Regions from separate parts of the Stenotrophomonas sp. 78350_Sma genome, predicted to be linked through region 2. Evidence: riboswitches for the same ligand, from Rfam matches in the RefSeq annotation. Region 2 holds a riboswitch; the other holds the start of a gene.
What was found. Region 2 has a riboswitch for glycine ahead of gcvP (aminomethyl-transferring glycine dehydrogenase). Riboswitches for the same ligand answer to the same signal wherever they lie in the genome.
Positions count from the first base shown of each region.

Region 1 (14,363 bases), 750 kb from region 2:
GCCTGGCCGAGACGCTGTTCAACCAGCACACGCAATGGATAGGGGGCTTGTTCAGCGGATTGGGCGCAGAAGAACAGCAGCAGTTGTCACAGCTGCTGCACAAGGTCTGGCAGCACACCGATACAGGTCGTGGGGCATGAGCAGGATCCTGACGGCTGAGCGATTGAATGCGCTCAACACTGGCAGCGTCGCCGCCAGCCATCTGGCCGAATGCCTGGCGGTGGATTTTGGTGCGCTGCTGCAGGCGGTGGTACCCGCAGTTGAACATGACGCGCTGCACCGTATGCGCGATGCTGAAGGCAAGGGCATCACCCAACGCATGGCCCTGGCTGCCCGGTTGCTGCGCGAAAGCGGGCAGGGCGATCCCGCGCAATGGCAGGATCATGCGTCCGATACCGTGCGCGGCTGGGCCTGCTATCTGATCGGCAGCAATGCCCGCGCAACGTTGGCAGGGAAGCTGCAGCAGATGCGCGCGCTGGCCGATGACCCACACTTCGGTGTGCGCGAATGGGCGTGGCTGGCGCTACGCACGGACATCGTTGCCGCGCCGATGCAGGCGCTTGAGTACCTGCAACCGTGGACACAGGAAGCATCGCCGTACCTGCGCCGCTTCGCCTGCGAGGCGCTGCGCCCGCGCGGCGTCTGGGCCACGCATATCGCGCTGTTCAAGCGGCACCCGGAACATGCATTGCCGCTGCTGGAAGCACTGGCCAACGACCCGGAGCGCTACGTGCAGGACTCCGTGGGCAACTGGCTCAACGACGCCGGCAAGACCCGGCCGCACTGGTTGCGCGATCTGTGCGCGCGCTGGCAGCGCGAACACGATGGCGGCGCCAACGCCTACATCCGCAAGCGCGCACTGCGCTCGCTCCGGTAGTGCCGGCCGCTGGCCGGCAAGCCCCGAACCCTCAAGGAAGAACCACCATGTCGCACACCTTCATCGAGCTCTATACCGCCACGCCTGCCTGGACGACACTCCCGCCCGAGCAGCGGAATGCCTTCTTTGCCCGGATCGGAGCTGGCATGCAGCAGTTCGATCCAGCCCACATCACACCGCTGGCGATGGGCCGCATTGCCACGGGCGTACAGCACGGCAGCGATGAGCAGTTCTATGCGGTCTGGCGCTGTGCAAGCCGCGCGGATGCCGATGCGCTGGTGGCCGGCATTGCCGCCACCGGTTGGCATCAGTACTTCACCACCACCAACGCCCTGGGCGTGGACGAGGGGATGGTCCAGCACCTGGCCGATCTGGCTGCCTTGTAGCGGCACCCCGGACGCGCATGGCACATGCGCCTGTCACCCAGACGCGGTAAACAGGACATTGCCATGTCCATCCGCAGGGAAGTCGATCATGCAGAGCACGCTCCAGGTCACGCTGTTCGGCCCTCTTGGCGACAGCCCGGCGTTGCAGTTGCCGGGTCTGGAGGGGCCGTCAGTGGCCATCCAGGAATCGGCCCTGCGGCGGTTGGTTTCCGACCTCTACACCGCGCGTTCCCTGCTCAACCCCGAGCAGCTGGACGAGGCCCGGCAGGAACTGGACCGCGTGCTGGAGCGCTGGGCCGACATCCACGAGGGCCTGCTGCTGGACGTGGAAGTGCATGGCAAATGAGCGATTTGGCGTGGCTGCCGCCGCGTAGACGACGCAGGCAGGCGCATCGCTGAACCGCGCCCCCAGTTGCGGATGAAACATTTTGCACTGCGCAAAAGCTGTGCTATCAATAGAACCCATGAACGCAGCCCCCACCAGCTTTTACTGGTATTACTTTCCGAAGCCACTGGCGGAGGAAGGACTGCGCTCACCCTGAAGAAAGCTTCAGACGCATTCCCGAAAGCCGCCAGCGAACCTGGCGGCTTTTTTCATGCCGCCACGCTGGGGACCCCCAACGTTCCGGAGACCTCCCCCAATGCCCCCGCACACCGACGACCTGCGTATCCGCACCATCGAACCGCTGACACCGCCTGCCCAGCTGCTGGCGATGCTGCCCTGTGACGATGAAGCCTCCGACACCGTCAGCGCCTCGCGCGCGGCCCTGCACCAGATCCTGCACGGCCGTGACGACCGCCTGGCAGTGGTGGTGGGCCCGTGCTCGATCCACGACCCGAAGGCCGCCATCGAGTACGCCCAGCGCCTGAAGCCGCTGCGCGATGCGCTGGCCGGCGAACTGGAAATCGTCATGCGCGTGTACTTCGAGAAGCCGCGCACCACGGTGGGCTGGAAGGGCCTGATCAACGATCCGGACCTGGACGGCAGCTTCAAGATCGACAAGGGCCTGCGCATCGCCCGTGGCCTGCTGCGCGACATCAACAAGCTCGGCCTGCCGGCCGGTGTCGAGTTCCTCGACGTGATCTCGCCGCAGTACATCGCCGACCTGGTGGCGTGGGGCGCGATCGGTGCACGCACCACCGAAAGCCAGGTGCATCGCGAGCTGGCCTCGGGGCTGTCGTGCCCGGTCGGCTTCAAGAACGGCACCGATGGCAACGTGAAGATCGCTGCTGACGCGGTGGGCGCGGCGTCCAATCCGCATCACTTCCTGTCGGTCACCAAGCAGGGCGGCACCGCCATCGTGTCGACCACCGGCAATCCGGATTGCCATGTGATCCTGCGGGGCGGCAAGCAGCCGAACTACGACGCAGGCAGTGTTGCCGAGGCCTGCCAGGTGCTGGCCAAGGCCAAGCTGCCGGCGCGCCTGATGATCGACGCCAGCCACGCCAACAGCCTGAAGAACCCGGAGAACCAGCCGAAGGTGATCGACGACATCGCCGTTCAGCTGGAAGACGGCGAACAGCGCATCGTTGGCGTGATGATCGAGAGCCATCTGGTCGGTGGCCGCCAGGAACTGGTGGAAGGCCAGCCGCTGGTCTACGGGCAGAGCATCACCGATGGCTGCATCGACTGGGACACCACCGTGACTGTGCTGGAGCGACTGGCCGCGGCCGTGCGCGCCCGTCGCGACGTGAAGGTGTCCGAAGCCGCTTGAGTGCGGCACGTGTGTGGATGGCGGCCAGCGCCTGCGGGGGTGCGGCCGCGATCGGGGTCGGTCGGAGTTGGAGGCCGATCCGTCCGCACCGGCGATGCGCCTGGCGCTGCGTATGTGCGACAGCGCCAGGTACATCGCCGGGGTGGTGACGCGGCTCTCCGGTAGATCCACGCCATGCGTGGATGGCGCTGACCCGTTCACCGTCTCGTGCGCAAGCTTGCCAGCGCCAGGTACATCGCCGGGGTCGTATACAGCGTCAGCCACTGGCTGACCAGCAACCCGCCCACAATGGCGATACCCAGCGGTTGCCGGAGTTCCCAGCCCTCGCCGTTGGCCAGCATCAGCGGCAGCGTGCCAAGCAGTGCCGCCAGCGAGGTCATCAGGATCGGCCGCAGGCGCAACCGCGCGGCTTCCATTACTGAATCCTGCGCGCTCAGCCCGCGCCGCTCGCCGGCCAGCGCGAAGTCCACCAGCAGGATGGTGTTCTTCATCACCACGCCCACCAGCAGGAACAAGCCGAGCAGGGCGATCAGGTTCAACTCGTTGCCAAACACCCACAACGCCAGCAGCGCGCCGACACCGGCCGAGGGCAGGGTGGACAGGATCACCAGCGGCTGCAGGAAGCTCTCGTAGAGGATGCCCAGCACCAGGTAGACCGCCAGCGTGGCGCCCAGCACCAGCCATAGCTGGCGCGCGCGCAGCTGATCCAGGCCGCCGGCCTCACCGGACAGCTTGCCCTGCACCGAACGTGGCAGCATCAGTTTCGACATCGCACCATCGATCGCCTGCGTGGCCTGTTCCAGCCCCACGCCAGGTGCCAGCGCGAACTCGATCCAGATCGAGGCGAACTGTTCGCTGTGATACACCCGGTCCGGTGCCATGCCATAGCGCCAGCTGGCGATGCTCGACAGCGGAATGCGCTGGCCGTTGCCGTCGATCACCTGCAGCTGCGCCAGCGTGCCGGGGTGCTGGGTGTGCTTCGGGTCCAGCTCCATCACCACGCGGTACTGGTTGAGGCTGTCGTACAGCGTGGCCACCTGGCGCTGGCTGAAGGAGTTGTTGAGCATGCTGGCGACGGTGCGCAGGTCCACGCCATGCCGCGCGGCCGCCTCGCGATCGATGTCCAGCACCACCTGGCGCATGCCTGCTTCGCCCTGTGCTTCCACGTCCACCAGTTCGGGCAGGCCACGCAGGGCGGCAGCCACCTTCGGTGCCCATTCGCGCAGGGGCGTGGTATCGGCTGAAAGCAACTGGAACTCGTACTTGCCGCTGCTGCCGGCGCCTTCCAGGCGGATGTCCTGGTCCACCCACAGATAGAGATTGCCGCCGGGCAGCTTGGGCAGCCGCGCGCGCAGGCGGTCGATCACCTGCTGGCTGGAGACTTTGCGCTCGGCCAGCGGCTTCATCTTGATCATGATGAAGGCGTTGTTCACGCCGTTGCTGCCGCCGATGTAGCCGATGATGTCCTCGATGGCCGGGTCGGACAGCAGCAGTTTCCGGTACGCGTCGATCTTCGGCTGCATGGCCTGGAATGACAGGCCGTCGTCACCGCGGGCGAAACCACGCAGCTGTGCAGTGTCCTGCTTGGGCACGATGCCCTTGGGCACCTGCTGGAACAGCCAGGCGTTGAGCGCGATGACCGCAACGAAGGCCAGCAACGGCCAGCGCAACCGGCGCAGGCTGGCCTGCAGGGTGCGCAGGTAAGCGCCGCGCACACGTTCGAACAGCGCATTGCTGCCGCGCTGCCAGCGTGATGGCTGCTGCCCGGGATCGATAAACAATCGCGCGCACAGCATCGGTACCAGGCTCAACGCGACCAGCACGGAGACCGCCATCGCCGCTACCAGGGTCAGCGAGAATTCGCGGAACAGGCGTTCGACGAAGTCATCCAGGAACAGGATGGAGACGAACACCACGGCCAGTGCAATGTTCATCGACAGAAGCGTGGCACCGACTTCCGACGCACCCCGTACCGCAGCCTGCCAGCGGTCCGCCCCGAGTTCGCGATGGCGGGCGATGTTCTCCAGCACCACGATGGCATCGTCCACCACCAGCACGGCGGCCACGATCAGGGCCATCAGCGAGAGCGTGTTGAGCGAGAATCCCATCAGCGCGATCAGCGCCAGCGTACCGAACAGCACCACCGGTATCGCCACGCTGGGCACCAGCGCCGCACGCCAGTGGCCGAGGAAGCCCAGCACCACCAGCACCACCAGTACGATGGCCAGAACCAGCGTCATCTCCGCTTCCTGCAGCGTGGCGCGGATCACCGGCGAGCGGTCCATCACCAGGCGCATGTCAACGCTGGAGGGCAGCAGTGCATGCAACTGTGGCAGCTGCGCCTGGATGGCATCGACGGTGGCGATGATGTTGGCATTGGGCTGGCGGCTGACGATCAGCAGCACGGCGGGGCGGTCGTTGTGGAAGCCGCTGGCGTAGCGGTCCTCCACGCCATCGGCGACGGCGGCGACATCGCCCAGTCGCAGCGTGCGGTCGTCGCTGACCTTCAACGCCAGTTCGCGGTACTGGGTGGCTTGGCGCAGCTGCAGCGGTGCCTCCAGCTGCCATTGCTGGCGCGCGTCCCCCACCGCGCCCAGCGGGCGCACCGCATTGGCACGTGCGATGGCCCGCGCCACGTCCTCCAGTGCCAATCCAGCATGGTTCAGCGCGTTTGGATCCAATGACACGCGTACCGCCGGCAGTGCGCTGCCACCGACCTGGACTTCGCCCACGCCCGGTACCTGCGACAGTTTCTGCGCCAGCACGGTGGAGGCCAGGTCGTACAGCTGCCCGGGCGACAAGGTGTCCGAGGTCAGTGCCAATGCCAGGATCGGTGCCTGCGAAGGGTTCACCTTACGGTACTGCGGCATGCCCGGCATGCCACTGGGCAGCTGCCCACGTGCAAGGTTGATCGCGGCCTGCACTTCACGTGCGGCTTCATCGATATCGCGGCCGAGCACGAACTTCAGTTCGATCTGGGTCTGGCCCTGGGTGCTGGCCGAGTCGATGCGCGAGATGCCGGGCAGGCTGCCGAGCGCACGTTCGAGCGGCGTGGCCACGGTGGCCGCCATCGACTCGGGCGAGGCACCGGGCAGGCTGGCACTGACTTCGATGGCCGGGTAGTCCACCTGTGGCAGCGGTGCCACGGGCAGCAGCCGCAGCGCCAGCAGGCCTGCCAGCACCAGCGCAACCGCCAACAGGATCGTGGCCACCGGCCGCTGCACGCAGGCCTGCGCCAGGCGCTCCACAGGGGTCACGCGCTGGCCTCTTCAGCGACGGTGGTTGCTGCCGCGTGGCCGCGCTGCAGGCGGTCGAAGGCGAGGTAGATCACCGGCGTGGTGAACAGGGTCAGTACCTGGCTGACCAGCAATCCGCCCACCATCACCCAGCCCAACGGTTGCCGCAGTTCGGCACCGGAACCACTGGCCAGCATCAGCGGCACCGCGCCAAACAGTGCGGCCAGCGTGGTCATCAGGATCGGCCGGAAGCGCAGCAGTGCCGCCTGGTGGATTGCCTCGCGTGGCGTCATGCCGCGTGTGCGCTGCGCGTCCAGCGCGAAGTCGATCATCATGATCGCGTTCTTCTTCACCAGGCCGATCAGCAGCACGATGCCGATCACCGCGATCAGGTCCAGGCTGCGTCCGCTCACCCACAACGCGGCCAGCGCGCCGACCGTTGCCGAAGGCAGGGTGGAGAGGATGGTGACCGGATGGATGAAGCTCTCGTAGAGCACGCCCAGCACGATGTACATCACCACCACTGCAGCCAGGATCAGCCACAGTGTGGACGACAGCGAACTGCTGAACGCCGCTGCGGCACCCTGCAGGCGCAGCTCGATGCTCTGCGGCAGATCCACGTGTGCGCGTGCGGCGTGCACAGCCTCCACCGCTTCGCCCAGCGATGCGCCCGGGGCCAGATTGAATGACAGCGTGGCCGCCGGGAACTGGCCGACATGGTTGCGCAGCAGGGCGGTCGGGCCCAGATCCACGCGTGCCACCGCACCCAGCGGCACGGTCTGCCCGCTGCTGCTGCGCACACGCAGGCCACTGATGGCTTCCGGTCCCGGCTGCCGCGATGGGTCGGCCTCCAACACCACGCGGTACTGGCTGGCCTGGGTGAAGATGGTGGAGATCTGACGCTGCCCGTAGGCGTCGTACAGCGCATCGGCCACGGCTTCGACGCTTACGCCCAGACGCGCCGCGGCATCACGGTCGATGTTCACCCGTGCCTGCCGTCCCTGCATCTGCAGATCGCTGGCGACATCACGCAGCGCCGGTTGCTGGCGCAGCGCCTGCAGCAGCTCCGGGGTCCAGCGCTCCAGTGCTTCAAGATCCGGCGTGGTCAGGGTGAACTGGTACTGGGTGCGGCTGATGCGGTCTTCGATGCCCAGCTCCTGCACCGGCTGCAGGTACAGGGTGATGCCGGGAATCTTCGATACGCGCTGCTGCAGCCGTTCCATCACCACGGCGGCGCCATCGCGGTCGCCATGCGGTTTCAGTTCGATCAGCAGGCGTCCGGTATTGAGCGTGGCGTTGTTGCCGTCCACGCCGATGTACGAGGACACGCTGGCCACCGCCGGGTCCGCTTCGATGGTGGCGGCCAGCGCCTGCTGGCGCTCGCGCATGGCCTGGAACGAGATGGCCTGCGGCGCTTCGCTGATGCCCTGCACCAGGCCGGCATCCTGCACCGGGAAGAAGCCCTTGGGCACGGCGAAGTACAGCGCCACGGTGAGTGCCAGCGTGGCAACGGTGGCCAGCAGCATCAGCGGCTGGCGCTGCAGCACCCAGCGCAGTTGTCGGTCGTAGAGGGCGATGATGCGGTCGAACACATCGGGCGCATGCGCGGTCTTCGCGTGCGGCTTCAGGAACCGCGCGCACAGCATCGGCGTCAGCGTCAGCGAGACCAGCAGCGAGATGCCGATGGCTACCGCCAGTGTCACCGCGAATTCATGGAACAGCGCGCCCACCAGGTCGGCCATGAACAGCAGCGGGATCAGCACCGCGATCAGTGAAACGGTCAGCGACACCAGGGTGAAGCCGATCTCGGCCGCCCCCTTCAGCGCGGCTTCGCGCGGGCTTTCACCTTCTTCCAGATGGCGGGCAATGTTCTCCAGCATCACGATGGCGTCGTCCACCACGAAGCCGGTAGCGATGGTCAGCGCCATCAGCGTGAGGTTGTTGAGTGAATAGCCGGCCAGCAGCATCACTGCGAAGGTACCGATCAGCGACAGCGGTACCGCGACGCTGGGAATGAGTGTGGCCGGCAGGTTGCGCAGGAATACCCACGTGACCAACACCACCAGGCCGATGGCCAGCACCAGTTCCTTCTGCACGCCGCGCACCGACGCGCGGATCGATTCGGTGCGGTCGCTCAGCACGTTCATCTGCACGCCGGCCGGCAGCGTGGCCTGCAGCTGTGGCAGCAACGCGCGCACCTGCTCGACCACGGCGATCACGTTTGCACCGGGCTGGCGCTGGATGTTCACCAGCACTGCCGGCATGGTGCCGCTCCAGGCGGCCAACTGGCGGTTCTCGGCGCCATCGGTGATGGTGGCCACGTCGCCCAGCCGCAGCGGCGCACCGTCGCGCCAGGCCAGTACCAGGGCACGGTACTCATCCACGCTGCGCATCTGGTCGTTGGCATCGAGCATCACCGCGCGGATCGGGCCATCGAAACTGCCTTTGGGCAGGTTGACGTTGGCCGCGGCGATGGCGGTGCGGATGTGGTCCATGCCCAGGCCGTTGGCGGCCAGTGCCGCCGGATTGACCTGGATACGCACGGCAGGGCGCTGGCCACCGGCCAGGCTGACCAGGCCGACACCGGGCAGCTGCGCCAGGCGCTGCGCGATGCGCGTATCCACCAGGTCATGCACCTGCGGCAGCGACAGGCCCTGCGAGGTCACCGCCAGGGTCAGGATCGGCGTATCGGCCGGATTGACCTTGCGGTAGACCGGCGGCACGGGCAGGTCGCCGGGCAGGAAGCTACCGGCGGCGTTGATCGCGGCCTGCACGTCCTGTTCGGCTACGCCCAGCGACACCTTCAGTCCGAACTGCAGGGTGATCACCGACGCACCGCCGGAACTGGTCGACGACAACTGCTTCAGGCCGGGAATCTGCCCGAGCTGGCGCTCCAGTGGCGCAGTGATCGTGCGTGTGGTCAGTTCCGGGCTGGCACCGGGGTACAGCGTGGTGATCTGGATGATCGGGTAGTCGACCTGTGGCAGTGCAGCCACCGGCAGCAGGCGATAGGCCAGCACGCCGGACAGCAGCAGCGCCACCATCAGCAGCGTGGTGGCGACAGGCCTGAGGATGAACGGACGCGAGAGGTTCATGCGCCGGCCTTGGTCGCGGCCTCCCCGGCGATGATCTCCACCGCCGTGCCGTCTTCCAGTCCGTCGATGCCTTCGATCACCACCTGGTCACCTGCGGCCAAGCCCGAACGCACGGCCACGCGGCCGTCATCGGCAGGGCCGAGCACTACCACGCGCCGCTGCGCCGTGTTGTCCTTGCCGACGACATGCACGTAGTTGCCCTGGCTGCCGAACTGTACGGCGGCATCGGGAATCAGCAGGGCGGGCTGCTCGCCCAGCTGCAGGCGTACGTTGACGAACTGGTTGGGGAACAGCGCCAGATCGTGGTTGTCGAAGTGCGCACGCAGCTTCAGCGTGCCGGTGGTGGTATCGATGCGGTTGTCGAGGCTGGACAGCGAGCCGCGCGCCAGCTGCCGGCGTTCTTCGCGGTCCCAGGTTTCCACCGCCAGCGACGGTTGCGCCTGCACGGCATCGAGCAGTGCAGGCAGCTCGGGTTCGGGCACGGTGAACAGCACGCTGATCGGCGCAGTCTGCGCCAGCGTCACCAGGCCTTCGGCATCGCTGGCGCGTACCAGGTTGCCCACGTCCAACCGCCGCAGCCCGACGCGGCCACTGACCGGCGCGGTGATGCGGGTGTACTGCAGCTGCAGGCGTGCTTCATCAACAGACGCCTGGTCGCTGAGCCGGCGGCCCTGCAGCTGGCGCACCTTGCTCTGCTGGTCGCTCAGTTCCTGCCCGGACACGTAGTTCTGCTTCTGCAGTTCGCGGTAGCGCTGCAGCTGCCGTTCGGCGTTTTCCAGCTCGGCCAGGTTCTGCTGCTGGGTGCCCTGGGCCTGCGCCAGCTTCACTTCATACGGGCGTGGGTCGATCTGCGCCAGCAGGTCGCCGGCGTTCACCTGCTGCCCTTCCTGGAAGTGCAGGCGCAGCAGTTCGCCATCCACGCGGCTGCGCACCACCACGCTGTGCAGCGGGGTGACCGTACCGACCGCCTTCAGGCGCAGCACCAGCGGCTCGGCACTGGCGCGCGCCACGCGTACCGGCACCGTCTTGCCCGGTGCATCGTCGCGGCTGCCGGCGTCGTTCCGGGGCCACAGCCACCACGCCAGAACGGCGACGAGGGCAAGGGCCAGCACCGCCCACAACGAGCGGGCACGGCGGAAGCGGGAATTTTCGGCGACAGACATGGGGCATCCTGCGCCCTGCGCGCGCAGGGACATGCGGGCCCGTCGGCGCGTTCACGGGCACCACGGGCAGCGGGGAGGGAGTGTCTGGCGGGGCCGCGGGCGCGGCGTGGCTGGATGCCGTCGCGCGTGCGACGGGGTGTCAATGGTAGCGGTTTACGCGAACCGTCGCCGCGTGACCTTGGTCATGCAACGCAATCGGTGGTGCCGGCCGCTGGCCGGCAACCTGCTGGAATCTGCGGGCGTATGCAGTGTTGCCGGCCAGCGGCCGGCACGACCGTCAAACCATCAATGCACTTCGTCGTGATAGACGAACTTCGGCATTTCCCAGCGGTAGTGGATCGCCAGCAGGCGCAGGGCGAAGCCGCCGCCGAGGCAGCACAGGATCGCGGTGGCGTCGGCCACGCCCCAGTGCAGCAGCAACAGGTACGCCGCGCCGGTCAGCAGCGCGATGATCGCGTACAGCTCCTTCTGGAAGATCAGCGGTACTTCGTTGCAGAGGATGTCGCGGAGCACGCCACCGAACGCACCGGTCAGCATGCCGGCAATCAGTACGATGGGCGTGGCATGGCCGGCCTCGCGTGCGATCGAGCAGCCGATCAGGGTGAAGGCGATCAGGCCCAGCCCGTCCAGCACCAGGAAGGTGCGGCGGAAGTGGTGCATCCAGCGCGCCACCCAGGTAGCGATCAGCGCCGCGCACACGGTGAAGCCCAGGTACTCGGGATGCTTCACCCAGCCCAGCGGGTAGTGGCCGAGCAGGATGTCGCGCAGCGAACCACCACCAAGGGCGGTGACGCAGGCGATCATGACCACGCCGAAAAGGTCCATGCGGCGGCGGCCGGCGGACAGCGCGCCGGTCATGGCTTCAGCGGAAATGGCGATCAGGTAGATGATGGACAGCAGCATGGGGCAGGCTCCGGGCGCGGTGGGGCCGGCCATGCGCGACTACCGCCACTGCCTGCGCAATGACGGGATGACGATGACCGGTGCCGCTCCCGCTGTCCTTTTGCCTGAGAGTTCAGCGGCGTGGGCCGCGTGCCCCTTCGGCGGATCGTCCCGGGCATGCCCGGTGACCTCTCTCCAGCTCGGCGAGTCGAATGCATGGTTGGTGGGATTCCAGCCCACCGGCCTGAGCGATCATGGGAGCCTGCGCCTTCGGCGGGCGCCAGCGCGGCGCCTCTCTCCTGCATTCGGCCGCCAGTATATCCGCTGCAGTGCAGCACGGCATAATCCCGGCATGGCCCCGTCCCCCCGCCCGTGGTTCCTGTACCTGCTCGAATGCCGCGATGGCAGCTATTACGCAGGTATCAGCACCGACGTGGACGCACGCTTCGCCGCCCACCAGGCGGGCAAGGGCGCGCGCTACACACGGTCGCGGCCGCCACTGCGCGTGCTGGCCGTGCGCGAATACCCGGACCGTTCCGCCGCCTCGCGCGCCGAATGGCAACTCAAGCAGCAGCCGCGCGAACGCAAGCTGGCGTGGCTGCAGGCCCTGGACGCTGGACTTCTGTAGCCGAGCCCGCGCTCGGCTGCTGTTCCGTCTGCCCGTTGCAGGACCCGGGCATGGGCTCGGCTCTACGGTAGGTCCACGCCATGCCTGAATGCGGCTTGCACGTGCCATGATCGCCACACCCATCGACACATGGATCCGTCCGATGAAGAACCGCGGGATACTGCTGTTGACTGCCTGCGTGGCCCTTCTGGCCTGCACCCAGGCACCGTCGCCACCGCCACTGCAGCATGGGCAGATCGGCACCGCCGCTGAGCTGGCCGCGTACGGCCCGAGCACACCCGAACCGATCCACCTGCGTCGTGACCGGGTCCCTCCCGATCTGGTCGATCTGATCCCGTTCGCGGAAAAGTGGGGGATCGGCGATGACATGCTTCGCAACGAAATGCAGGAGCGTGCCACTGACGCGGAAAAGCAGGCATTGGCGGATGCGCTGGCGGGGCGCCATGCGCGCATCACCGTCTGGTTGGACAGCTTCCCGCAGGGGCAGCCCATGTCTGAAGAAGCCGCTGCGTTCATGTACATGCAGCTGGGCACCGACGAAATGCGCCTGATGCCGTAGATCCACGCCATGCCTGGATGCGGCTTGCACGTGCCATGATCGCCCAGCCCTCAGCGCCGGAGACCCGGATGTCCACGATCGCCCTGCTGTTCGCCCTTTCCGCAGCCACAAGCCCCGCCGCCGACCCGGCCACCATCGCGGCCATCGAAGCCACCTGCCATGACTACGTCGACGGCCAGCTGGAGGCGGACCCACAGCGCGTCGCCCGGTCCCTGCACCCGGACCTGGCCAAGCGCGCGGTCCTCGGTGATACACCCGATGAGCGCCTTGGACTGCGCCGGATGTCCAAGGAAGAACTGGTCTCACTGACGAAGCAGGGCGCGCTGAAGACCCCGAAGGAGCAATGGGACCGCCGCTGCACCGTACTGGATGTGACCGGCAACGCTGCCTCGGTGCGGCTGGAAACACCGTGGTTCGTCGACTACTTCCACATGGGGCGCTTCGAGCAGCGCTGGGTCATCGTCAACGCGTTGTGGTACCCGAAGCCGAAGGCGCAGTGACCGATGCGTGCGGCGGGCCGGGCGTGGATCGCGCTGTTTCTGCTGTTGACCTTCCTGGCCCTGCTGCCGGGCCTGCTGTATCCGCTGGGATTGGTCGCGACCGGGGGCCGGCCGCAACCCGTCGATTCCGCGCGGAGCGGCGGCGCGTGTGGTGCTGCGACCTATGCCCACCACGTACCGATGGATCCATGGCGATTCACGGCGCGCCACGTGGGGGTGAATACGAAGGTGAACGTGCCGGATGTCGAGCTCGAAGCCTCCTGGATCGCACGCGTCCACCTCGGCCACCATCCACGCCACAGCATGCTGCGCTGGCACCTGAGCTCGGCAGCACTGACCATCTGGATCACCCGGCACTGGTCGTCACGGCAGATCGCCGGCACGGCGCGAGCCGAAGGGTACTGCCCGCCCCGACCGTTGCATGGGCGCGGATCAGACTGACCGGGCCTGCTGGGACAGGGTGCTCTGGTGATCCAGCTCCTCCTGCCGGGAGCGCGCATCGGTCTGTCGGTGTGCGTCATTCATCGTCTGCAACTGCGCCAATGACGTGTCCACGGGGGTGGCAAATGCCTGCGCGGCCGGCATCTGTGCCCTGAGATGGGCCGGGTCGGACGGATCGCCCTGCACGACGAAGAGCGTTTCCGCCCTGCCATCCTGCGAAGGCGAGGCGCCCAGCACGACATGGTCGATGCGTGTCAGCCCGGCCTCGCGGGCCAGGCAGGTCGAGCTGGCTGCAAGGCGTTGCGCGTTTTCGCCGAAAGGCTGGGCCCGGCTGTCTTCCAGGCGCCGCACCGCCTCCTCGGCCTGTTGCAGCAGCGGGTCGGAAAGCGCGGCACGCCGTCGCTCCTGTTGTGCGGGTTCGACGTGCAGCAGCTGTTCGGGCATCCCGTTGCGCGGGGCGCGGTTGAGGTCGATGGAGCCGTCGGCATTCTGCTGGCGATGCAGTTCCGCACGCGGCACGGTGGACCACTGGCCATCGATGAAAGCGTGGCCGCGACCGTCCCGGTTCCAGATCACCAGATCATCGCCGGAGGCGTACAGGCCGGCGGTGGCCGGCGAGTTGCCGGCCGCCTGCGGGCGGCCCCAGGCATGTGAGCGCCCGTGCTGCAGGGCATCGAGGTAGGCCGGTGCCTCGGTGTTCTGCAGGAACAGGGTCTTGACCACTTCGTAGCGATGCAGGGCCTCGGGGTGTGCGCGATCGGCAGCCAGCGCCACCGGGCTGGCCAGCGGGTCGGCGGAGACACCGGCGAACACATCGCGCATCGGATTGCCTGGCCCTGCGGCTCGCAACCGGTTGAAGACCTCGGTGCCCTTCAGGGCGT
Region 1 is NZ_CM151182.1:4,205,919-4,220,281, reverse strand. It holds gene ACZK4H_RS19420 (MarR family winged helix-turn-helix transcriptional regulator) at 1-140, shown strand, start outside; gene ACZK4H_RS19415 (DNA alkylation repair protein) at 137-877, shown strand; gene ACZK4H_RS19410 (DUF6616 family protein) at 925-1,263, shown strand; gene ACZK4H_RS19405 (hypothetical protein) at 1,352-1,609, shown strand; gene ACZK4H_RS19400 (3-deoxy-7-phosphoheptulonate synthase) at 1,905-2,978, shown strand; gene ACZK4H_RS19395 (efflux RND transporter permease subunit) at 3,176-6,235, opposite strand; gene ACZK4H_RS19390 (multidrug efflux RND transporter permease subunit) at 6,232-9,309, opposite strand; gene ACZK4H_RS19385 (MdtA/MuxA family multidrug efflux RND transporter periplasmic adaptor subunit) at 9,306-10,472, opposite strand; gene ACZK4H_RS19380 (trimeric intracellular cation channel family protein) at 10,758-11,375, opposite strand; glycine riboswitch at 11,460-11,563, opposite strand; glycine riboswitch at 11,577-11,666, opposite strand; gene ACZK4H_RS19375 (GIY-YIG nuclease family protein) at 11,707-11,982, shown strand; gene ACZK4H_RS19370 (hypothetical protein) at 12,125-12,541, shown strand; gene ACZK4H_RS19365 (nuclear transport factor 2 family protein) at 12,610-13,041, shown strand; gene ACZK4H_RS19360 (hypothetical protein) at 13,045-13,482, shown strand; gene ACZK4H_RS19355 (XVIPCD domain-containing protein) at 13,474-14,363, opposite strand, start outside.
Region 1: linked by a shared signal. The riboswitch ahead of ACZK4H_RS19380 (trimeric intracellular cation channel family protein) and the one ahead of gcvP (aminomethyl-transferring glycine dehydrogenase) in region 2 are both predicted to bind glycine.

Region 2 (14,363 bases):
GATCATTGCTGCGCTGGCAGCGGGGATCGGCCTTCGGCAGCCGCAGCCGCCGGACGAGCCGCGCTTCGTGCTGGCGGCCAGGACCATGGTCGAGAGCGGGCAATGGCTGCTGCCGCACCGCGGCGTGGAGCTGTATGCGGAGAAGCCGCCGGTCTTCATGTGGCTGCAGGCCGCCGCCTACGAGATCGTCGGCAGCTGGCAGTGGTCGTTCCTGCTGCCGTCCTTGCTGGGCGCCCTGCTCAGCCTGTGGCTGGTGTCGGACCTGGCACGGAGGCTGTGGTCGCCTCGGCATTCCATCTACGCCCTGGCGGCGCTGTTCTGCACCCTGCAGTTCGGGCTGATGGCCAAGCGTGCGCAGATCGACATGGTGCTGGTGGGGATGACCACCGTCGCACTGTGGGGCTTGATGCGGCACCTGTGCGAACGCCGCAACCTGCCCGCGCTGTGGCTGGCCGGTTTCGCCGCAGGCGTCGGCACGGTGACCAAGGGCGTGGGCTTCCTGCCGCTGCTGATGGTGCTGCCCTGGTTCGGCTGGTGGCTGTACCAGCGTCGCCGGGGGTACACGGTGGAGGGCCCGCATCCGGCAACCCTGCTGTGGCTGATCCCGGCCTTCCTGCTGGGTGTCGGGGTGTGGCTGGCACCACTGGGCTGGGCCCTGCTGCACACGCCCACTGCCGAACTGCAGGCCTACGCGCATGAGCTGTTGTTCAAGCAGACCGGTACCCGTTATGCCAATGCCTGGCACCACCGGCAGCCCGCCTGGTACTACCTGCAGGTGATCCTGACCCTGTGGCTGCCGGGCAGCCTGCTGCTGCCGATGCTGTTCAAGCCCTGGTGGCGCCGTATCCGCCGTGGCGACCGCCGCCAGTGGCTGCTGCTGGGCTGGGCCGTGCTGGTGCTGGTGTTCTTCAGCGCCAGCCCGGGCAAGCGCGAGGTGTACCTGCTGCCGATGCTGCCGGCGATGGCGCTGGCCGCGGCGCCATTGCTGCCCGGCCTGCTGCGCCGCCTGTGCGTGCGCCGCTACCTGTTCGGCTACAGCGTGGTGCTGATGCTGGCCACCGGCGTGCTGGGCGTGATGCTGATGACCGAGCACCCGTGGGCCGTGGCTCAGCTGGAACGCCGGGCGATGCCCGACACCCTGCTTCCGGTGCTGGGTGATGGCCTGCTGACCTTCGCCATCGCGCTGGCGACGTTGATTGTCTGGTTGCGGGTGCGCCGCGCCGCAACGCTGGTGCTGCTGACCCACGGCATGCTGTGGATGCTCTACGGCCTGGTGCTGATCCCGGCGCTGGATCCCTACGCATCGGCGTCGGCGCTGATGCGCCGGGTCGGCGCGCGGATCGGACCGGACGCCGAACTGGCGCTGGTGGCCTGGCGCGAACAGAACCTGCTGCAGGCCGACCGCCCGGTGCGCGAATTCGGCTTCAAGCGCCCCTGGGCCGAGCAATGGCACGACGCCGGCCCGTGGCTGGCCGAGGCACCTGGCAAGCGCTGGCTGCTGGTGCTGGACGACGCAATGAGCCCCTGTGTGGATCCGGCCAAGGTGATCGACATCGGTGTTGCCAACAGGAATCGTTGGCAACTGCTTCCCGGTACTGCATGGAACCCGGAATGCCACGCCGAACGGACAGGATCGACCGCCGAAGAAGACTGAACGTTGGCACGTGCCGGGAAAACATTAACCCGGCACGAACGAGCGTCCGACCCTTCTCCGACATCCAGGTGACGAGCATGACCGCGGATTCCCGAACCGCCCTTTCCCAGCATGCCCGTCCGTCCCCTTGATTCGGTAGCGCCGCTTGCAACATCGCCACTGGCGTCACGATTTGCCGTAACTCACCTCTGGCTGCCTGTCGCAATCGGTCTGCCGTTGTTTACGCTGCTGATGGGTTTCGGCGGCGACCAATGGGTGGCCGATCATCTGTTCCGTCTGGAGGGTGGCCACTGGGCGCTTCAGGACGCCTGGATCACCCGCACGGTGGTGCACAAGGCCGGCAAATGGCTGAGCACCGCAGCGGCGCTGGTTGCGATCCTGCTGTGCTTCCACCACTGGCGGAAGGGTCGCGATCGCATCCTGCGGTGGGCGCTGCTTTATGTCGTGATTGCCATGGCTCTGGGCACGGGTGTGATCTCCCTGCTGAAGTCGCTGGTGCCGATGGAATGCCCCTGGGACCTGCTTCGCTACGGCGGCCACCAGCCTTTCATCGGGCTTTTCACCGGGCGCCCGGCCGGCATGGCCGCACAGGCCTGCTTCCCGGCGGGCCACGCCAGCGCGGGTTACGCATGGTTGTCCCTGTACTTCTTCGCCTTGCTGTGGCGCCCTTCATGGCGCTGGGCCGGGTTGTGGATCGGCCTCGGCGCTGGCCTGGTGTTCGGCATCAGCCAGCAGCTGCGGGGCGCCCATTTCCTTTCGCATGACGTTGCCACTGCGTTGATATGTTGGCTGCTTTCGCTGGGCCTGTATCTGATCGTCAAACGCGTCCTGATCCGCCGTCAGCTGGACCGTCCCAACCGCCAGGAGGCGAACGCATGAGTGCATCGGTCCAACGCCCCGCCCGCCTCCCCGCCCTTGCGGGTCTTCGCAACTGGCGGCCGCAGCTTTCCACCGAAGCACTGATCGCGCTGACCAGCCTGTTCTTCGCGGTGGCCGGCAATGGCCTGTTCTGGCACAGCGCGATGGCCAGCCATCCGGGCAGCCTGCGCTACGCGCTTTCGCTGCTGCTGTTGCTGCTGGGTGCACACGGCGTGCTGCTGGGCATCCTGGTCTGGCGCTGGAATGCCAAGGTCGTGATCAGCCTGTTGCTGCTGGTGACCGCATTCGCTGCGCACTACATGAGCCGCTACCACATCTATCTGGATGCGGACATGCTGCGCAACGTGCTGGCGACCGACCCCAAGGAAAGCCGCGAGCTGATGACCGTGTCGCTGGTGTGGCCGGTGCTGTTGCTGGCGGTGTTGCCGATGATCGTGCTGTGGCGCGTGCAGCTGCGCCGCCGCAGCTGGGGCCGCAGCCTGCTGTGGCGCCTCGGCTTCCTGGTCGTGGCAGCGGTGACTGCCGTTGGCGGTGCGCTGATCTCGTTCCAGGATGTCTCGGCACTGATGCGCAACCAGCGCGAAGTGCGTTACCTCGCCACCCCGGCCAACGTACTGCTGGGCCTGCCGCGTGCGCTGCGTGGCGACAACCCGGTGCAGCGCGCGCCGAAGCTGCCGATCGGTACCGATGCCAAGGCCACCCCGCGTGCAACTGCCAGCAAGCCGCGCCTGCTGGTGATCGTCATGGGCGAAACCGTGCGCGCGCAGAACTGGGGCCTCAACGGCGGCCGCAACACCACCCCGGAACTGGCCCAGGCACCGGTGATCAACTTCCCGGACATGCATTCCTGCGGCACCAGCACCGAAGTGTCGCTGCCGTGCCTGTTCTCGCCGTGGGGACGCCACGACTACGATGAAAAAAAGATCCGTGCACACCAGTCGCTGCTGCACGTACTGAACCGTGCCGGCATCGCACCGTTGTGGCGTGACAACCAGTCCGGCTGCAAGGGCGTGTGCGAAGGCCTGGAGTTCCAGTCGCTGTCCGATGCGACCACCCCGGGGCTGTGTGCCGATGGCCGCTGCATGGACGAGATCCTGCTGCAGGACCTGGCCACCCAGGTGCGTGCCAAACCCGGCGACCGCGTGGTAGTGCTGCACCAGCTGGGCAACCACGGCCCGGCGTACTTCGAGCGTTACCCGGCCGCCTTTGCTCGTTTCAAGCCAACCTGCGACACCCGTGACATCGGCCGTTGCTCGCGCGAAGAGATCACCAACAGCTACGACAACGCCGTGCTGTACACCGATCATTTCCTGAGCAAGACCATCGGCACGCTGCAGGGCATGCAGGATTACGACACGGCGATGATCTACCTGTCCGACCATGGCGAGTCGCTGGGCGAGAAGGGCCTGTTCCTGCACGGCGTGCCCTATGCCATCGCCCCGGCCGAGCAGACCCGGGTACCGATGACGATGTGGTTCTCACCGGGCTTCGCCAGCAGCCGCGGGCTGGACCTGCAGTGCGTGCGCAAGCGTTCGGCGGCGTATACCGACCACGACAACCTGTTCCCGTCGGTGTTGGGCCTGATGCAGGTGAAAACCTCGCTGTACGAGCGCGACCGCGACGTGTTCGCCAACTGCGAAGGTTGAGGGTTGTTCGGCAGGGCTTGCAGCCCTGCACCCGCGGTAGTGCCGGCCGCTGGCCGGCAGCCTCGACAGCAACAGCAAAAGCTGGCATTCCGTGGGTTGGCGGGGTGGGTCCGGTTGAGGGGGACGCTGCAAGTACGTCCATGTAAGCTCGGTCGCCGCATCCATGCGGCTCACGCCCCCGCAACCGGACCCACCCCGCCTTCGACAGATTTCCGCGATCTGTCGGAACGACGTATTGCCCTGGTGGGTGTCGACCTTGGTCGACACAGTAGATCCACGCCATGCGTGGATGACTCATTCGATATCTGACAGATGTGTCGACCAAGGTCGACACCTACCAACAGCCGCCACGATCTGTGAGAGGTGGGGCGGTGTGGGCTTGCAGGACCGTTGGCGCCATGGATGGCGCCATCGAGCCCCCGTGGACGGGTTGCGGCGTGTCCTGCAAGCCCACACCGCCCCGCCAAACCACGGAATCCCCGCTTTTGAAGTTGACGTTGCCGTTGCTCGAAAGCCTCTGCGGGTGCCGGGCGCCGCCCGGCCGACTTCCGCCACTTGCGGTGGCAGCGGCTGCCCACTAGCCTTCGGCCGTCGTTCACCACCCAAGGACCGCCCGTGAAACACCGTCATCTCCTGCTGGCCTCGGCTATCGCCGCCGCCACGCTGGCCCTGGCCGCCTGCAAGAAGGAACCCACCCCAGGCACCGATACCGCCAGCAGCAGCGCCCCGGCCGGCGAAACCGCCGACCAGTTCGTGGCCCGCATCAATGCCGAATTCAAGGCCGCCTACCCGGAGATGACCTCGGCGCAGTGGCTGTCCTCCACCTACATCAACAGTGATTCGGAACGCATCGCGGCCAAGGCCAACGAGCGCTCGCTGACCCAGCTCAACAGCTGGATCGAACAGGCCGCCAAGTTCGACGGCAAGCCGATGAGCGAAGACAGCAAGCGCGCGATCCACCTGCTGAAACTGATGTCTTCGATGCCGGCGCCACGCGACCCGGCCAAGCTGGCCGAGCTGACCCAGATCGCCACCCGCATGGAAGGCAGCTACGGTGCCGGCAAGTACTGCACCGATGCCAACGATCCCAACTCCTGCCGCCAGCTGGGCGAGCTGGAGCAGGTGCTGGCACGCAGCCGCGATTACGACAAGCAGCTCGACGCCTGGCAGGGCTGGCACAGCACCACCAAGAGCATGCGCGGCGACTACCAGAAGTTCGTCGGCCTGGTGAACGAAGGCGCCAAGGGCATGGGCTTCACCGATGCCGGCCAGATGTGGCGCAGCGGCTACGACATGCCGCCGGAGCAGATCGGCCCTGAAACCGATCGCCTGTGGGAACAGGTCAAGCCGATGTACGAGCAGCTGCACTGCTACGCACGCGGCAAGCTGGACAAGACCTATGGCAAGGACAAGGCAGAAGTGGGCAATGGCCTGATCGCCGCGCACCTGCTCGGCAACATGTGGCAGCAGGACTGGTCGAACCTGTGGGACCAGCTGGAACCCTACCCGGGCGCTGGCAGCCTGGACATCACCGCGGCACTGGAAAAGCAGTACCAGACCAACCTGAGCGCGGCGCTGGCCAAGGCCGGCAAGGACGCCAACGTGGCTGCCCAGTACAAGGCGCAGCGCGAGGCCGAACTGCGTACCGCCAAGCAGATGACCGAGCGCGCGCAGGACTTCTACGTGTCGCTGGGCATGCCGTCGCTGCCGCAGTCGTACTGGGAAAAAACCCAGTTCATCAAGCCCGATGACCGCGACGTGGTCTGCCACGCCAGCGCCTGGGACATGAACATGGAAGGCGACGTGCGCACCAAGATGTGCATCAAGCCGAACGAAGAAAACTTCACCACCATCTACCACGAGCTGGGCCACATCTATTACGACCTGGCCTACAACCCGCTGCCGCCGCTGTTCCAGGGCGGTGCCAACGATGGCTTCCATGAAGCGATCGGCGACACCATCGTGCTGGCGATGACACCCAAGTACCTCAGCTCGATCGGCCTGGTCGACGCGCCGACCGAGAGCCGCGAGGCGGTCATCAACAACCAGATGCGCATGGCGCTGTCCGGTGTGTCGTTCCTGCCGTTCGGCCTGATGATCGACCGTTGGCGCTGGGGCGTATTCGACGGTTCGATCACCGCCGACAACTACAACAAGGCGTGGTGGGACCTGAAGGCCAAGTACCAGGGCGTGGCCCCGGCCAGCACCCGTGGTGAAGAGTTCTTCGACCCGGGCGCGAAGTACCACGTGCCGGGCAACACCCCCTACACCCGCTACTTCCTGGCGCGCATCCTGCAGTTCCAGTTCTACAAGGGCCTGTGCGACGCGTCGGGCTACAAGGGCCCGCTGCATGAGTGCACCTTCTACGGCAACAAGGAAGCCGGCCAGAAGTACTGGGCGATGCTGAGCAAGGGTGCCAGCCAGCCGTGGCAGGCCACGTTGAAGGAGCTGACCGGTACCGACAAGCTCGATGCCGGCCCGATGATCGAGTACTTCACGCCGGTCAACGAGTGGCTGAAGCAGCAGAACGAAGGCCAGATGTGCGGCTGGCAGGCCAACGCGGCCCCGGCGGCAAAATGAAAGAAGGGGCGGGTCCGCGAGGATCCGCCCCTTTCCGGTAGTGCCGGCCGCTGGCCGGCAACTGCACGGTGGAAATGCGTCTGGCAGCCGGCCAGCGGCCGGCTCTACCGCAACAGCGATCAGCTGTTCTTCTTGGCCGCCATCGCAGCGGCCAACTCGGCCTTGAATTCCTCGAAGGTCTGGCCCTTCTCCCTGGCTTCGGCCTGTGCGGCATCGCGCAGCGCGTCGGAGTACATCAGGCGCACCGGCGTGCCATTGCGTTCGTGCAGCTCACCGGCCTGCATGATCAGCGCCAGCACCTGTGCGGCGCTTTCGCTGTGGCCGGCAATGCGGCCATCCATGCCCAGCACCCATTCGCCGTCGCGGCGCACGACACCGGCCAGCAGGGTGCGCTGCGCATCGCGCAGTTCCGCATGCGGCTCCACCGGCGAGGCCTGGGCAGCGGCCTTGTTGGCGGCCTGCTTTTCCTGGCGACGGCGCTGGTCGCGGCGGGTCTTGGAGCTGGTGGACATGGTGCGGTACCGCTGCGAAAGGGGGGCGCAAGGATAGCGCACCCCGCCCGCAGCACCGCTTCACACCCCTCAGTCCAGCACTTTGCCGTGCCGCCAGTAGCCCATGAAGGTGATCGCGCGGCGGTCCAGCCCGCAGTCGCGGACCAGATGGCGACGGACCGCCATCACCGACCCCGCCTCGCCTGCCACCCAGGCATACAGCGGCCCGGCCACGCTGGCATCGGCCTGCTCCCACAGGATCTGCGCGTCAATGTCGATCTCTTCCAGCTCGTCGCCTGCGGCCACGCTCGAGGCCGCTGCCAGGCGCGCCTGCACCGCCTGCAACAGAGGCTGTCCGTAGGCCGCCTGCCCGCGTGGCAGCCAGACCAGCTCGGCCGTGTCCGGGGCCTTCAACGGCACCGCATCCCCGGCCTGGGCGACCTCCAGCAGCGCCAGCGTGCGTGGCGGATCGGCCAGCGCGGCCAGTTCCTCGAGAATGCCGGCTACCGCCGGTAGCGCGGTTTCATCCGCCACCAGCAGCACCTGGCCGACACCCGCCGGCGGCTTCCATTCCCAGCCTTCGCTGCTGTCGGCACAGTCCGCATCGGGGGCCAGCAGCACTACGCGGTCGCCCGGCCGCGCGCGGATGGCCCAGCGCGAGGCCGGCCCGGTTTCGCCATGCAGCACGAAATCAACGTCGACCTCGCCCTGCTCGGCACGCAGCTGGCGGATGGTGTAGGTGCGCATCGGCGGGCGCTGGTCGTCCGGCAGCGCGCGATAGCGTGGATACCAGTCTTCACCGCTGGGGACCTGCGGCACGTCCTGGCCGGGCAAGGGGAAGAACACCTTGATGCGCTGGTCCGGGCCTTCGGTCTTCATCCGTGCCACGTCGGCACCGGTGAACACCATGCGGTCAAGGGAAGGGGAAAGAACGCGGCGCTCCTTCAGCGCCACCTCGAACAGGCGATAGGTCTGCTGCGCAGCCATGGGGGAACCTCATGCAACGACATCGGATCGGCTGGCTGTCGTGCATCCACGCACCGGCTGGCTGGAGTCCCCAGCCTAGTCCGGTCGTTCCTGGCCGCAAGCGTTGGAGACAGCGCGGCCCGCCCTACCCCTGCGCACTGCTCAATGGCCCGTGCAGACTGCCTGCGCCGCGCGCTCGCGCTGGTGCTCCCAGTACCAGAACACGAATCCGGCGCCGAAGAATGCAGCCTGGCCCAGTGCCAGGTGCAGCGGGCTGGCACTGAGCAGCGGCGACACCACGCCAGCCACCACCGTGCTGATCATCAGCTGCACGAAGGCCTGCAGGGACGATGCCAGGCCACGCTGGTGCGGGTACATGTCCAGCACCGCCAGGGCCAGGATCGGGAAGATCAGCGACATGCCCATGCCGCCCAGGAAGATCGGCAGCACCGCCCACGGCAGCACGAACTGCGGCGACAGCGCCACGTAGCCGACATTCAGCAGCGCCGACAGCGCGCACAGGCTGAAACCGATGGCGACCTGGCGTGTGGGCGTGGTGTGCCCGGCCATGCGCCCGGACAGGAACGAGCCGGTGGTCATGCCGCCGATGGTGGGAATGAACAGCCAGGCGAAGCCGCCCTCGCCCAGATGCAGGTGCTGCATCACGAACACCGGTGCCGAGGAGATGTACAGGAAGATGCCGCCGAAACCGATGCTGCCAGCCAGCGCCAGGCGCAGGAAGCGCGGGTTGAAGCCGATGCGCACATAGTCACGCAGCAGCACGCGCGGCGACAGCGGTACCCGTGCCTCGACCGGATGGGTTTCCGGCAGGAAGCGCGCGGTGGCCGCCAGCAGCACCAGCCCGAACACCACCAGGAACCAGAAGATCAGCGGCCAGCCGGCGCCACTGAGCAGGATCCAGCCGCCGATGATCGGTGCGATCGCCGGAGCGATGCCGAACAGCATCGACACCTGGCTCATCAGCCGCTGCGCATCGTGGCCGTGGTACAGGTCGCGGATCACCGCGCGGCCGACAATCATGCCGACACCCGCAGACAGGCCCTGCAGCGCGCGGAACGCCAGCAGCGTGGTCAGGTCGGTGGACAGCGCACAGCCGACCGAGGCGCCGACGAACACCACCAGGCCGCCCAGGATCACCCGCTTGCGGCCCCAGGCATCGGACAGCGGGCCGTGCGCCAGGCTCATCAGACCGTAGAACAGCAGGTACACACTGATGGTCTGCTGCACCGCCACTTCGTCCACCGCCAGGCGCTGGGCCAGCTGCGGGAACGCCGGGAAGATGGTGTCGATCGAGAACGGACCGAACATGGCCAGGCCGGCGAGCAGCAGGGCCATGCGGCGGGTGGAGGGAGCAACAGCGGCGGTCATGGGAAAGGCGTCCGGCAGGGCCATGCGCGGCACGCACGGCGGGCGCCGGTCCCCTGCAGCAGGGACGGCGCCAGATGAATTCGGGTATCCGCCCATCATAGGTGGGGATTGCGCCTGATGCCATGCAGCAGTGCACAAAACGCACGGACGGGCCATCGGCCATTCAGGCGCGGCCTCCAGGACCGAAGGCGGCCGCCGCGCCCGCAACGGGCTATAATCGGCGGGCAACACGGTGGGAGAAGCGGAACACCGCTGCCGAAGGCGCAACGCCCGTAATCGCTCAGGCCCGATACCACCCGTAACACAACTCTGGAGAGACCGGTTCGATCCGGCGCCGAAGGGGCACGAAGCTGCGGTCCGCCGCGCTTTTAAACTCTCAGGCAAAAGGACAGAGGGGCGCCCCGCAGACCGCCGACCGGCGGCTTGTGCCCGTGCGTGTGCCCTTTCCTGACGGATCCTTCGCCATGTCCCAGAACACCCCTTCCCTGCGTGAGCTCGAGCACCACAACGCGTTCGTCGAGCGCCACATCGGCCCCAACGACGCCGAGATCGCGCAGATGCTCGACGTCGTCGGCCACGCGTCGCTGGATGCGATGACCGACGCCATCGTGCCGGCCAAGATCAAGTCGCCGGCACCGCTGGCACTGCCGGAGTCGATGACCGAAGTGCAGGCACTGGCGAAGATCCGTGCGATCGCCGACAAGAACACCGTGCTGCGCAGCTTCATCGGCCAGGGTTACTACGGTACCCACACGCCGAACGTGATCCTGCGCAACATCCTGGAAAACCCGGCGTGGTACACCGCCTACACCCCGTACCAGGCGGAAATCTCGCAGGGCCGCATGGAAGCGCTGATCAACTTCCAGACCCTGTGCGCCGACCTGACCGGCATGGAAATCGCCAACGCCTCGCTGCTGGACGAAGCCACCGCCGCCGCCGAAGCGATGACCCTGGCCAAGCGTTCGGCCAAGTCGAAGTCGGACACCTTCTTCGTGCACGACGCCGTGCACCCGCAGACCCTGGAACTGCTGCGTACCCGCGCCGAGCCCATGGGCATCGTGCTGCGCGTCGGCACCCCGGCCGAAGCGCTGGAAGCAGAAGCCTTCGGCCTGCTGCTGCAGTATCCGGACACCTTCGGCCAGGTCGGCGACTACAAGGCGCTGGTCGATGCCGTGCACGCACGCGGCGGCCTGGTGGCCGTGGCCACCGACCTGCTGGCCCTGACCCTGCTGGCTGCCCCGGGCGAATGGGGCGCGGACATCGTGGTCGGCAACAGCCAGCGTTTCGGCGTGCCGTTCGGCTTCGGTGGCCCGCACGCCGCCTTCATGGCCTGCCGTGACGCCTACAAGCGCTCGATGCCAGGCCGCCTGATCGGCGTTTCGATCGATGCCCAGGGCAACCCGGCCTACCGCCTGACCCTGCAGACCCGCGAACAGCACATCCGCCGCGAGAAGGCCACCTCCAACATCTGTACCGCGCAGGTGCTGCTGGCGGTGATGGCCTCGATGTACGCCGTTTACCACGGCCCGGAAGGCCTGACCCGCATTGCCCGCCGCACCCATCGACTGGCCTCGATCCTGGCCGCAGCGCTGCGCAATGCCGGCGTGCAGGTCGGTGGCGACTTCTTCGACACCCTGCACGTCACCGGCGTGCATGCCGATGAAATCCATGCCAAGGCACGCGCCGCCGGTTACAACCTGCGCGCGATCGACAGCGACTCGGTCGGCATCAGTCTGGACGAGACCACCACCCGCGCCGACATCGTCGCCGTGGCTGCGGTGTTCGGTGCCTCGCTGGACGTCGACGCGCTGGATGCCAGCACCGCCGACGCGCTGCCGGCCGGCCTGCTGCGCCAGTCCGCGTTCCTGACCCACCCGGTGTTCAACACCCACCACAGCGAGCACGAACTGCTGCGTTACCTGCGTTCGCTGGCCGACAAGGACCTGGCGATGGACCGCACGATGATCCCGCTGGGTTCGTGCACCATGAAGCTCAACGCCACCGCCGAGATGATCCCGGTGACCTGGCCGGAGTTCTCGCAGATCCACCCGCTGGTGCCGGCCGACCAGGCGCTGGGCTACAAGGAACTGATCGACACGCTGGAAGCGATGCTGGTCGAATGCACCGGCTACGACGCGGTCAGCCTGCAGCCGAACTCCGGCGCACAGGGCGAGTACGCCGGCCTGCTGGCGATCCGCGCCTACCACCGCTCGCGCGGCGAAGGCCACCGCGACATCTGCCTGATCCCGGATTCGGCGCACGGCACCAACCCGGCCTCGGCGCAGATGTGCGGCATGAAGGTGGTGGTCACCAAGACCGATGCCAACGGCAACGTCGATGTGGAAGACATCCGCCTCAACGCCGAGAAGTACAGCGACCGCCTGGCCGCGATCATGATGACCTACCCGTCCACGCACGGCGTGTTCGAGGAAGAGGTGGTCGAGATCTGCGAGATCATCCACCAGCACGGCGGCCAGGTGTACACCGACGGCGCCAACATGAACGCCCTGGTCGGCGTGGCCAAGCCCGGCAAATGGGGTTCGGACGTTTCGCACCTGAACCTGCACAAGACCTTCTGCATCCCGCACGGCGGCGGCGGCCCGGGCGTCGGCCCGTGCGCGGTCAAGGAGCACCTGGCCCCGTTCCTGCCGGGCAAGCTGGGTGACAACGGCCCGGTCGGCATGGTCAGCGCCGCCAGCTTCGGCAGCGCCTCGATCCTGCCGATCAGCTGGATGTACATCGCGATGATGGGCCGCGAAGGCCTGCGCAAGGCCACCCAGGTCGCGCAGCTCAACGCCAACTACATCGCCAAGCGCCTGGCCCCGCACTTCAAGACCCTGTACACCGGCCGCAACGGCCTGGTGGCACACGAGTGCATCCTCGACGTACGCCCGCTGGAGAAGACCAGCGGCATCGGCGCCGAGGACGTCGCCAAGCGCCTGATCGACTTCGGCTTCCACGCCCCGACCCTGAGCTTCCCGGTGGCCGGCACGCTGATGGTCGAACCGACCGAGAGCGAATCGCTGCACGAGCTGGACCGCTTCATCGACGCGATGATCCAGATCCGCGAGGAGATCACCGCGATCGAAGACGGCCGCCTGGACCGCGAGGACAACCCGCTGAAGAACGCGCCGCACACCGCCACCGCGGTGACCGCCAGCGAGTGGACCCACGCCTACCCGCGCGAACTGGCTGCCTTCCCGCTGGCCAGCCTGAAGCAGAGCAAGTACTGGCCGCCGGTGGCACGCGTCGACAACGTGTACGGCGACAAGAACGTGATGTGTGCCTGCATCCCGGTCGATGCCTACAAGGATGATGAAGTCGAGGCTTGATTCCTCGCGGCATCGGTAAAGAGAACGGCCCGCGCAAGCGGGCCGTTCTCATTGTGCATCACGGGTCCGGCATCTGCCCCAGGCTCAACTGCCACGACACGCCGAAGCGATCCTGCACCCAGCCGTAGCGGTTGCTGAAGTCATAGTCGCCCACCGGCATCAGCCAGTGGCCGCCCTCGCCCAGCACGCGCGCGGCGCGCTCGAACTGCTCGGCGCCGGAGCACTCGACGAACAGCGAGATCGACGGGCTGAAGGTGAAATCGTGCACGTCCAGGCTGTCAAAGCACAGGTAGTGGGTGCCACCGAGCAGGAAGATGGCCTGTCGGACCTGCCCGGGCACGCCGGCACCGGCGCCGTCCGGATGGCGCTGCATTGCCAGCAGGCGGAAATCGGCGAAGGCCTCGGCGTACAGGGCCAGGGCGGCCTCGGCCTGGCCGGTGAACATCAGGAAGGGGCGACTGCGCAGCATGCGGTACTCCCGGTCGACGGGCCGATGACGGGCCCACACGATCAGGATGGCACGGCGGATGTGCAGCCCCCGTGGTAGTGCCGGCCGCTGGCCGGCAGCTTCAGTCACGCCTCGCGCATGCGCCGCGCGATGGCGCTGCCGGCGGCGATCGTGGCGGTCAGCGCCACCATCGACAGGAACTGCAGGCGGGTGTGCGACTCGCTCAGCAGCAGGCCGAAGATCAGCGCCAGGATCGCCAGCGCGCAGCAGGTCAGCCACGGGAAGCCCGCCATGCGGAACGGCAGCCGGGTACCCAGGCGATCCGCGCGGCGGCGCAACACCAGTTGCGAGACCAGCGACAGCGTCCACACCAGCAGGCAGGTGGAACCGACGATGTTCAGCAGCACCGGCAGCACCCGGTCCGGGAACAGCAGTTCCATCACCGTGGCGGCGAAACCGAACAGCACGCTGGCCAGCACGGCAATCACCGGCACCTGGCGCGGATCGGTCCAGCCCAGCACCGCCGGCGCTTCGCGGCGCTGCGCCAGTGAATACATCATGCGCGAGGCGCCGTAGAGGTTGGCATTGAGTGCCGACAGCAGCGCGATCACCGCAATCAGGGTGATGGCGGTGCCGGCGCCAGGAATACGCGCAATGTCCAGCACGGCGGCGAACGGCGACTTCAACGCTTCGCTGGTCCACGGCACGACGGCGATGATCACGCTCAGCGAGCCGATGTAGAACACCAGGATGCGCCACGCCACGGTGCGGATGGCACGGGCGATGCTGCGCTCCGGATCTTCAGTCTCTGCCGCCGCAACGGCGACGATCTCGGTGCCACCGAAGGCAAAAACGACAACCAGCAGTGCAGCGCCAATACCGGCCAGGCCCTTCGGTGCGAAGCCACCATGCTCGGTGAAGTTGCTCAGGCCCGGCGAGGTCACCTGCGGCAGCCAGCCCATCAGCAGCGCCACGCCG
Region 2 is NZ_CM151182.1:3,453,412-3,467,774, forward strand. It holds gene ACZK4H_RS16110 (ArnT family glycosyltransferase) at 1-1,654, shown strand, start outside; gene ACZK4H_RS16115 (phosphatase PAP2 family protein) at 1,766-2,533, shown strand; gene ACZK4H_RS16120 (phosphoethanolamine transferase) at 2,530-4,179, shown strand; gene ACZK4H_RS16125 (M2 family metallopeptidase) at 4,795-6,759, shown strand; gene ACZK4H_RS16130 (hypothetical protein) at 6,879-7,271, opposite strand; gene ACZK4H_RS16135 (siderophore-interacting protein) at 7,341-8,237, opposite strand; gene ACZK4H_RS16140 (multidrug effflux MFS transporter) at 8,379-9,605, opposite strand; glycine riboswitch at 9,905-10,007, shown strand; gene gcvP (aminomethyl-transferring glycine dehydrogenase) at 10,070-12,937, shown strand; gene ACZK4H_RS16150 (VOC family protein) at 12,996-13,406, opposite strand; gene ACZK4H_RS16155 (amino acid permease) at 13,511-14,363, opposite strand, start outside.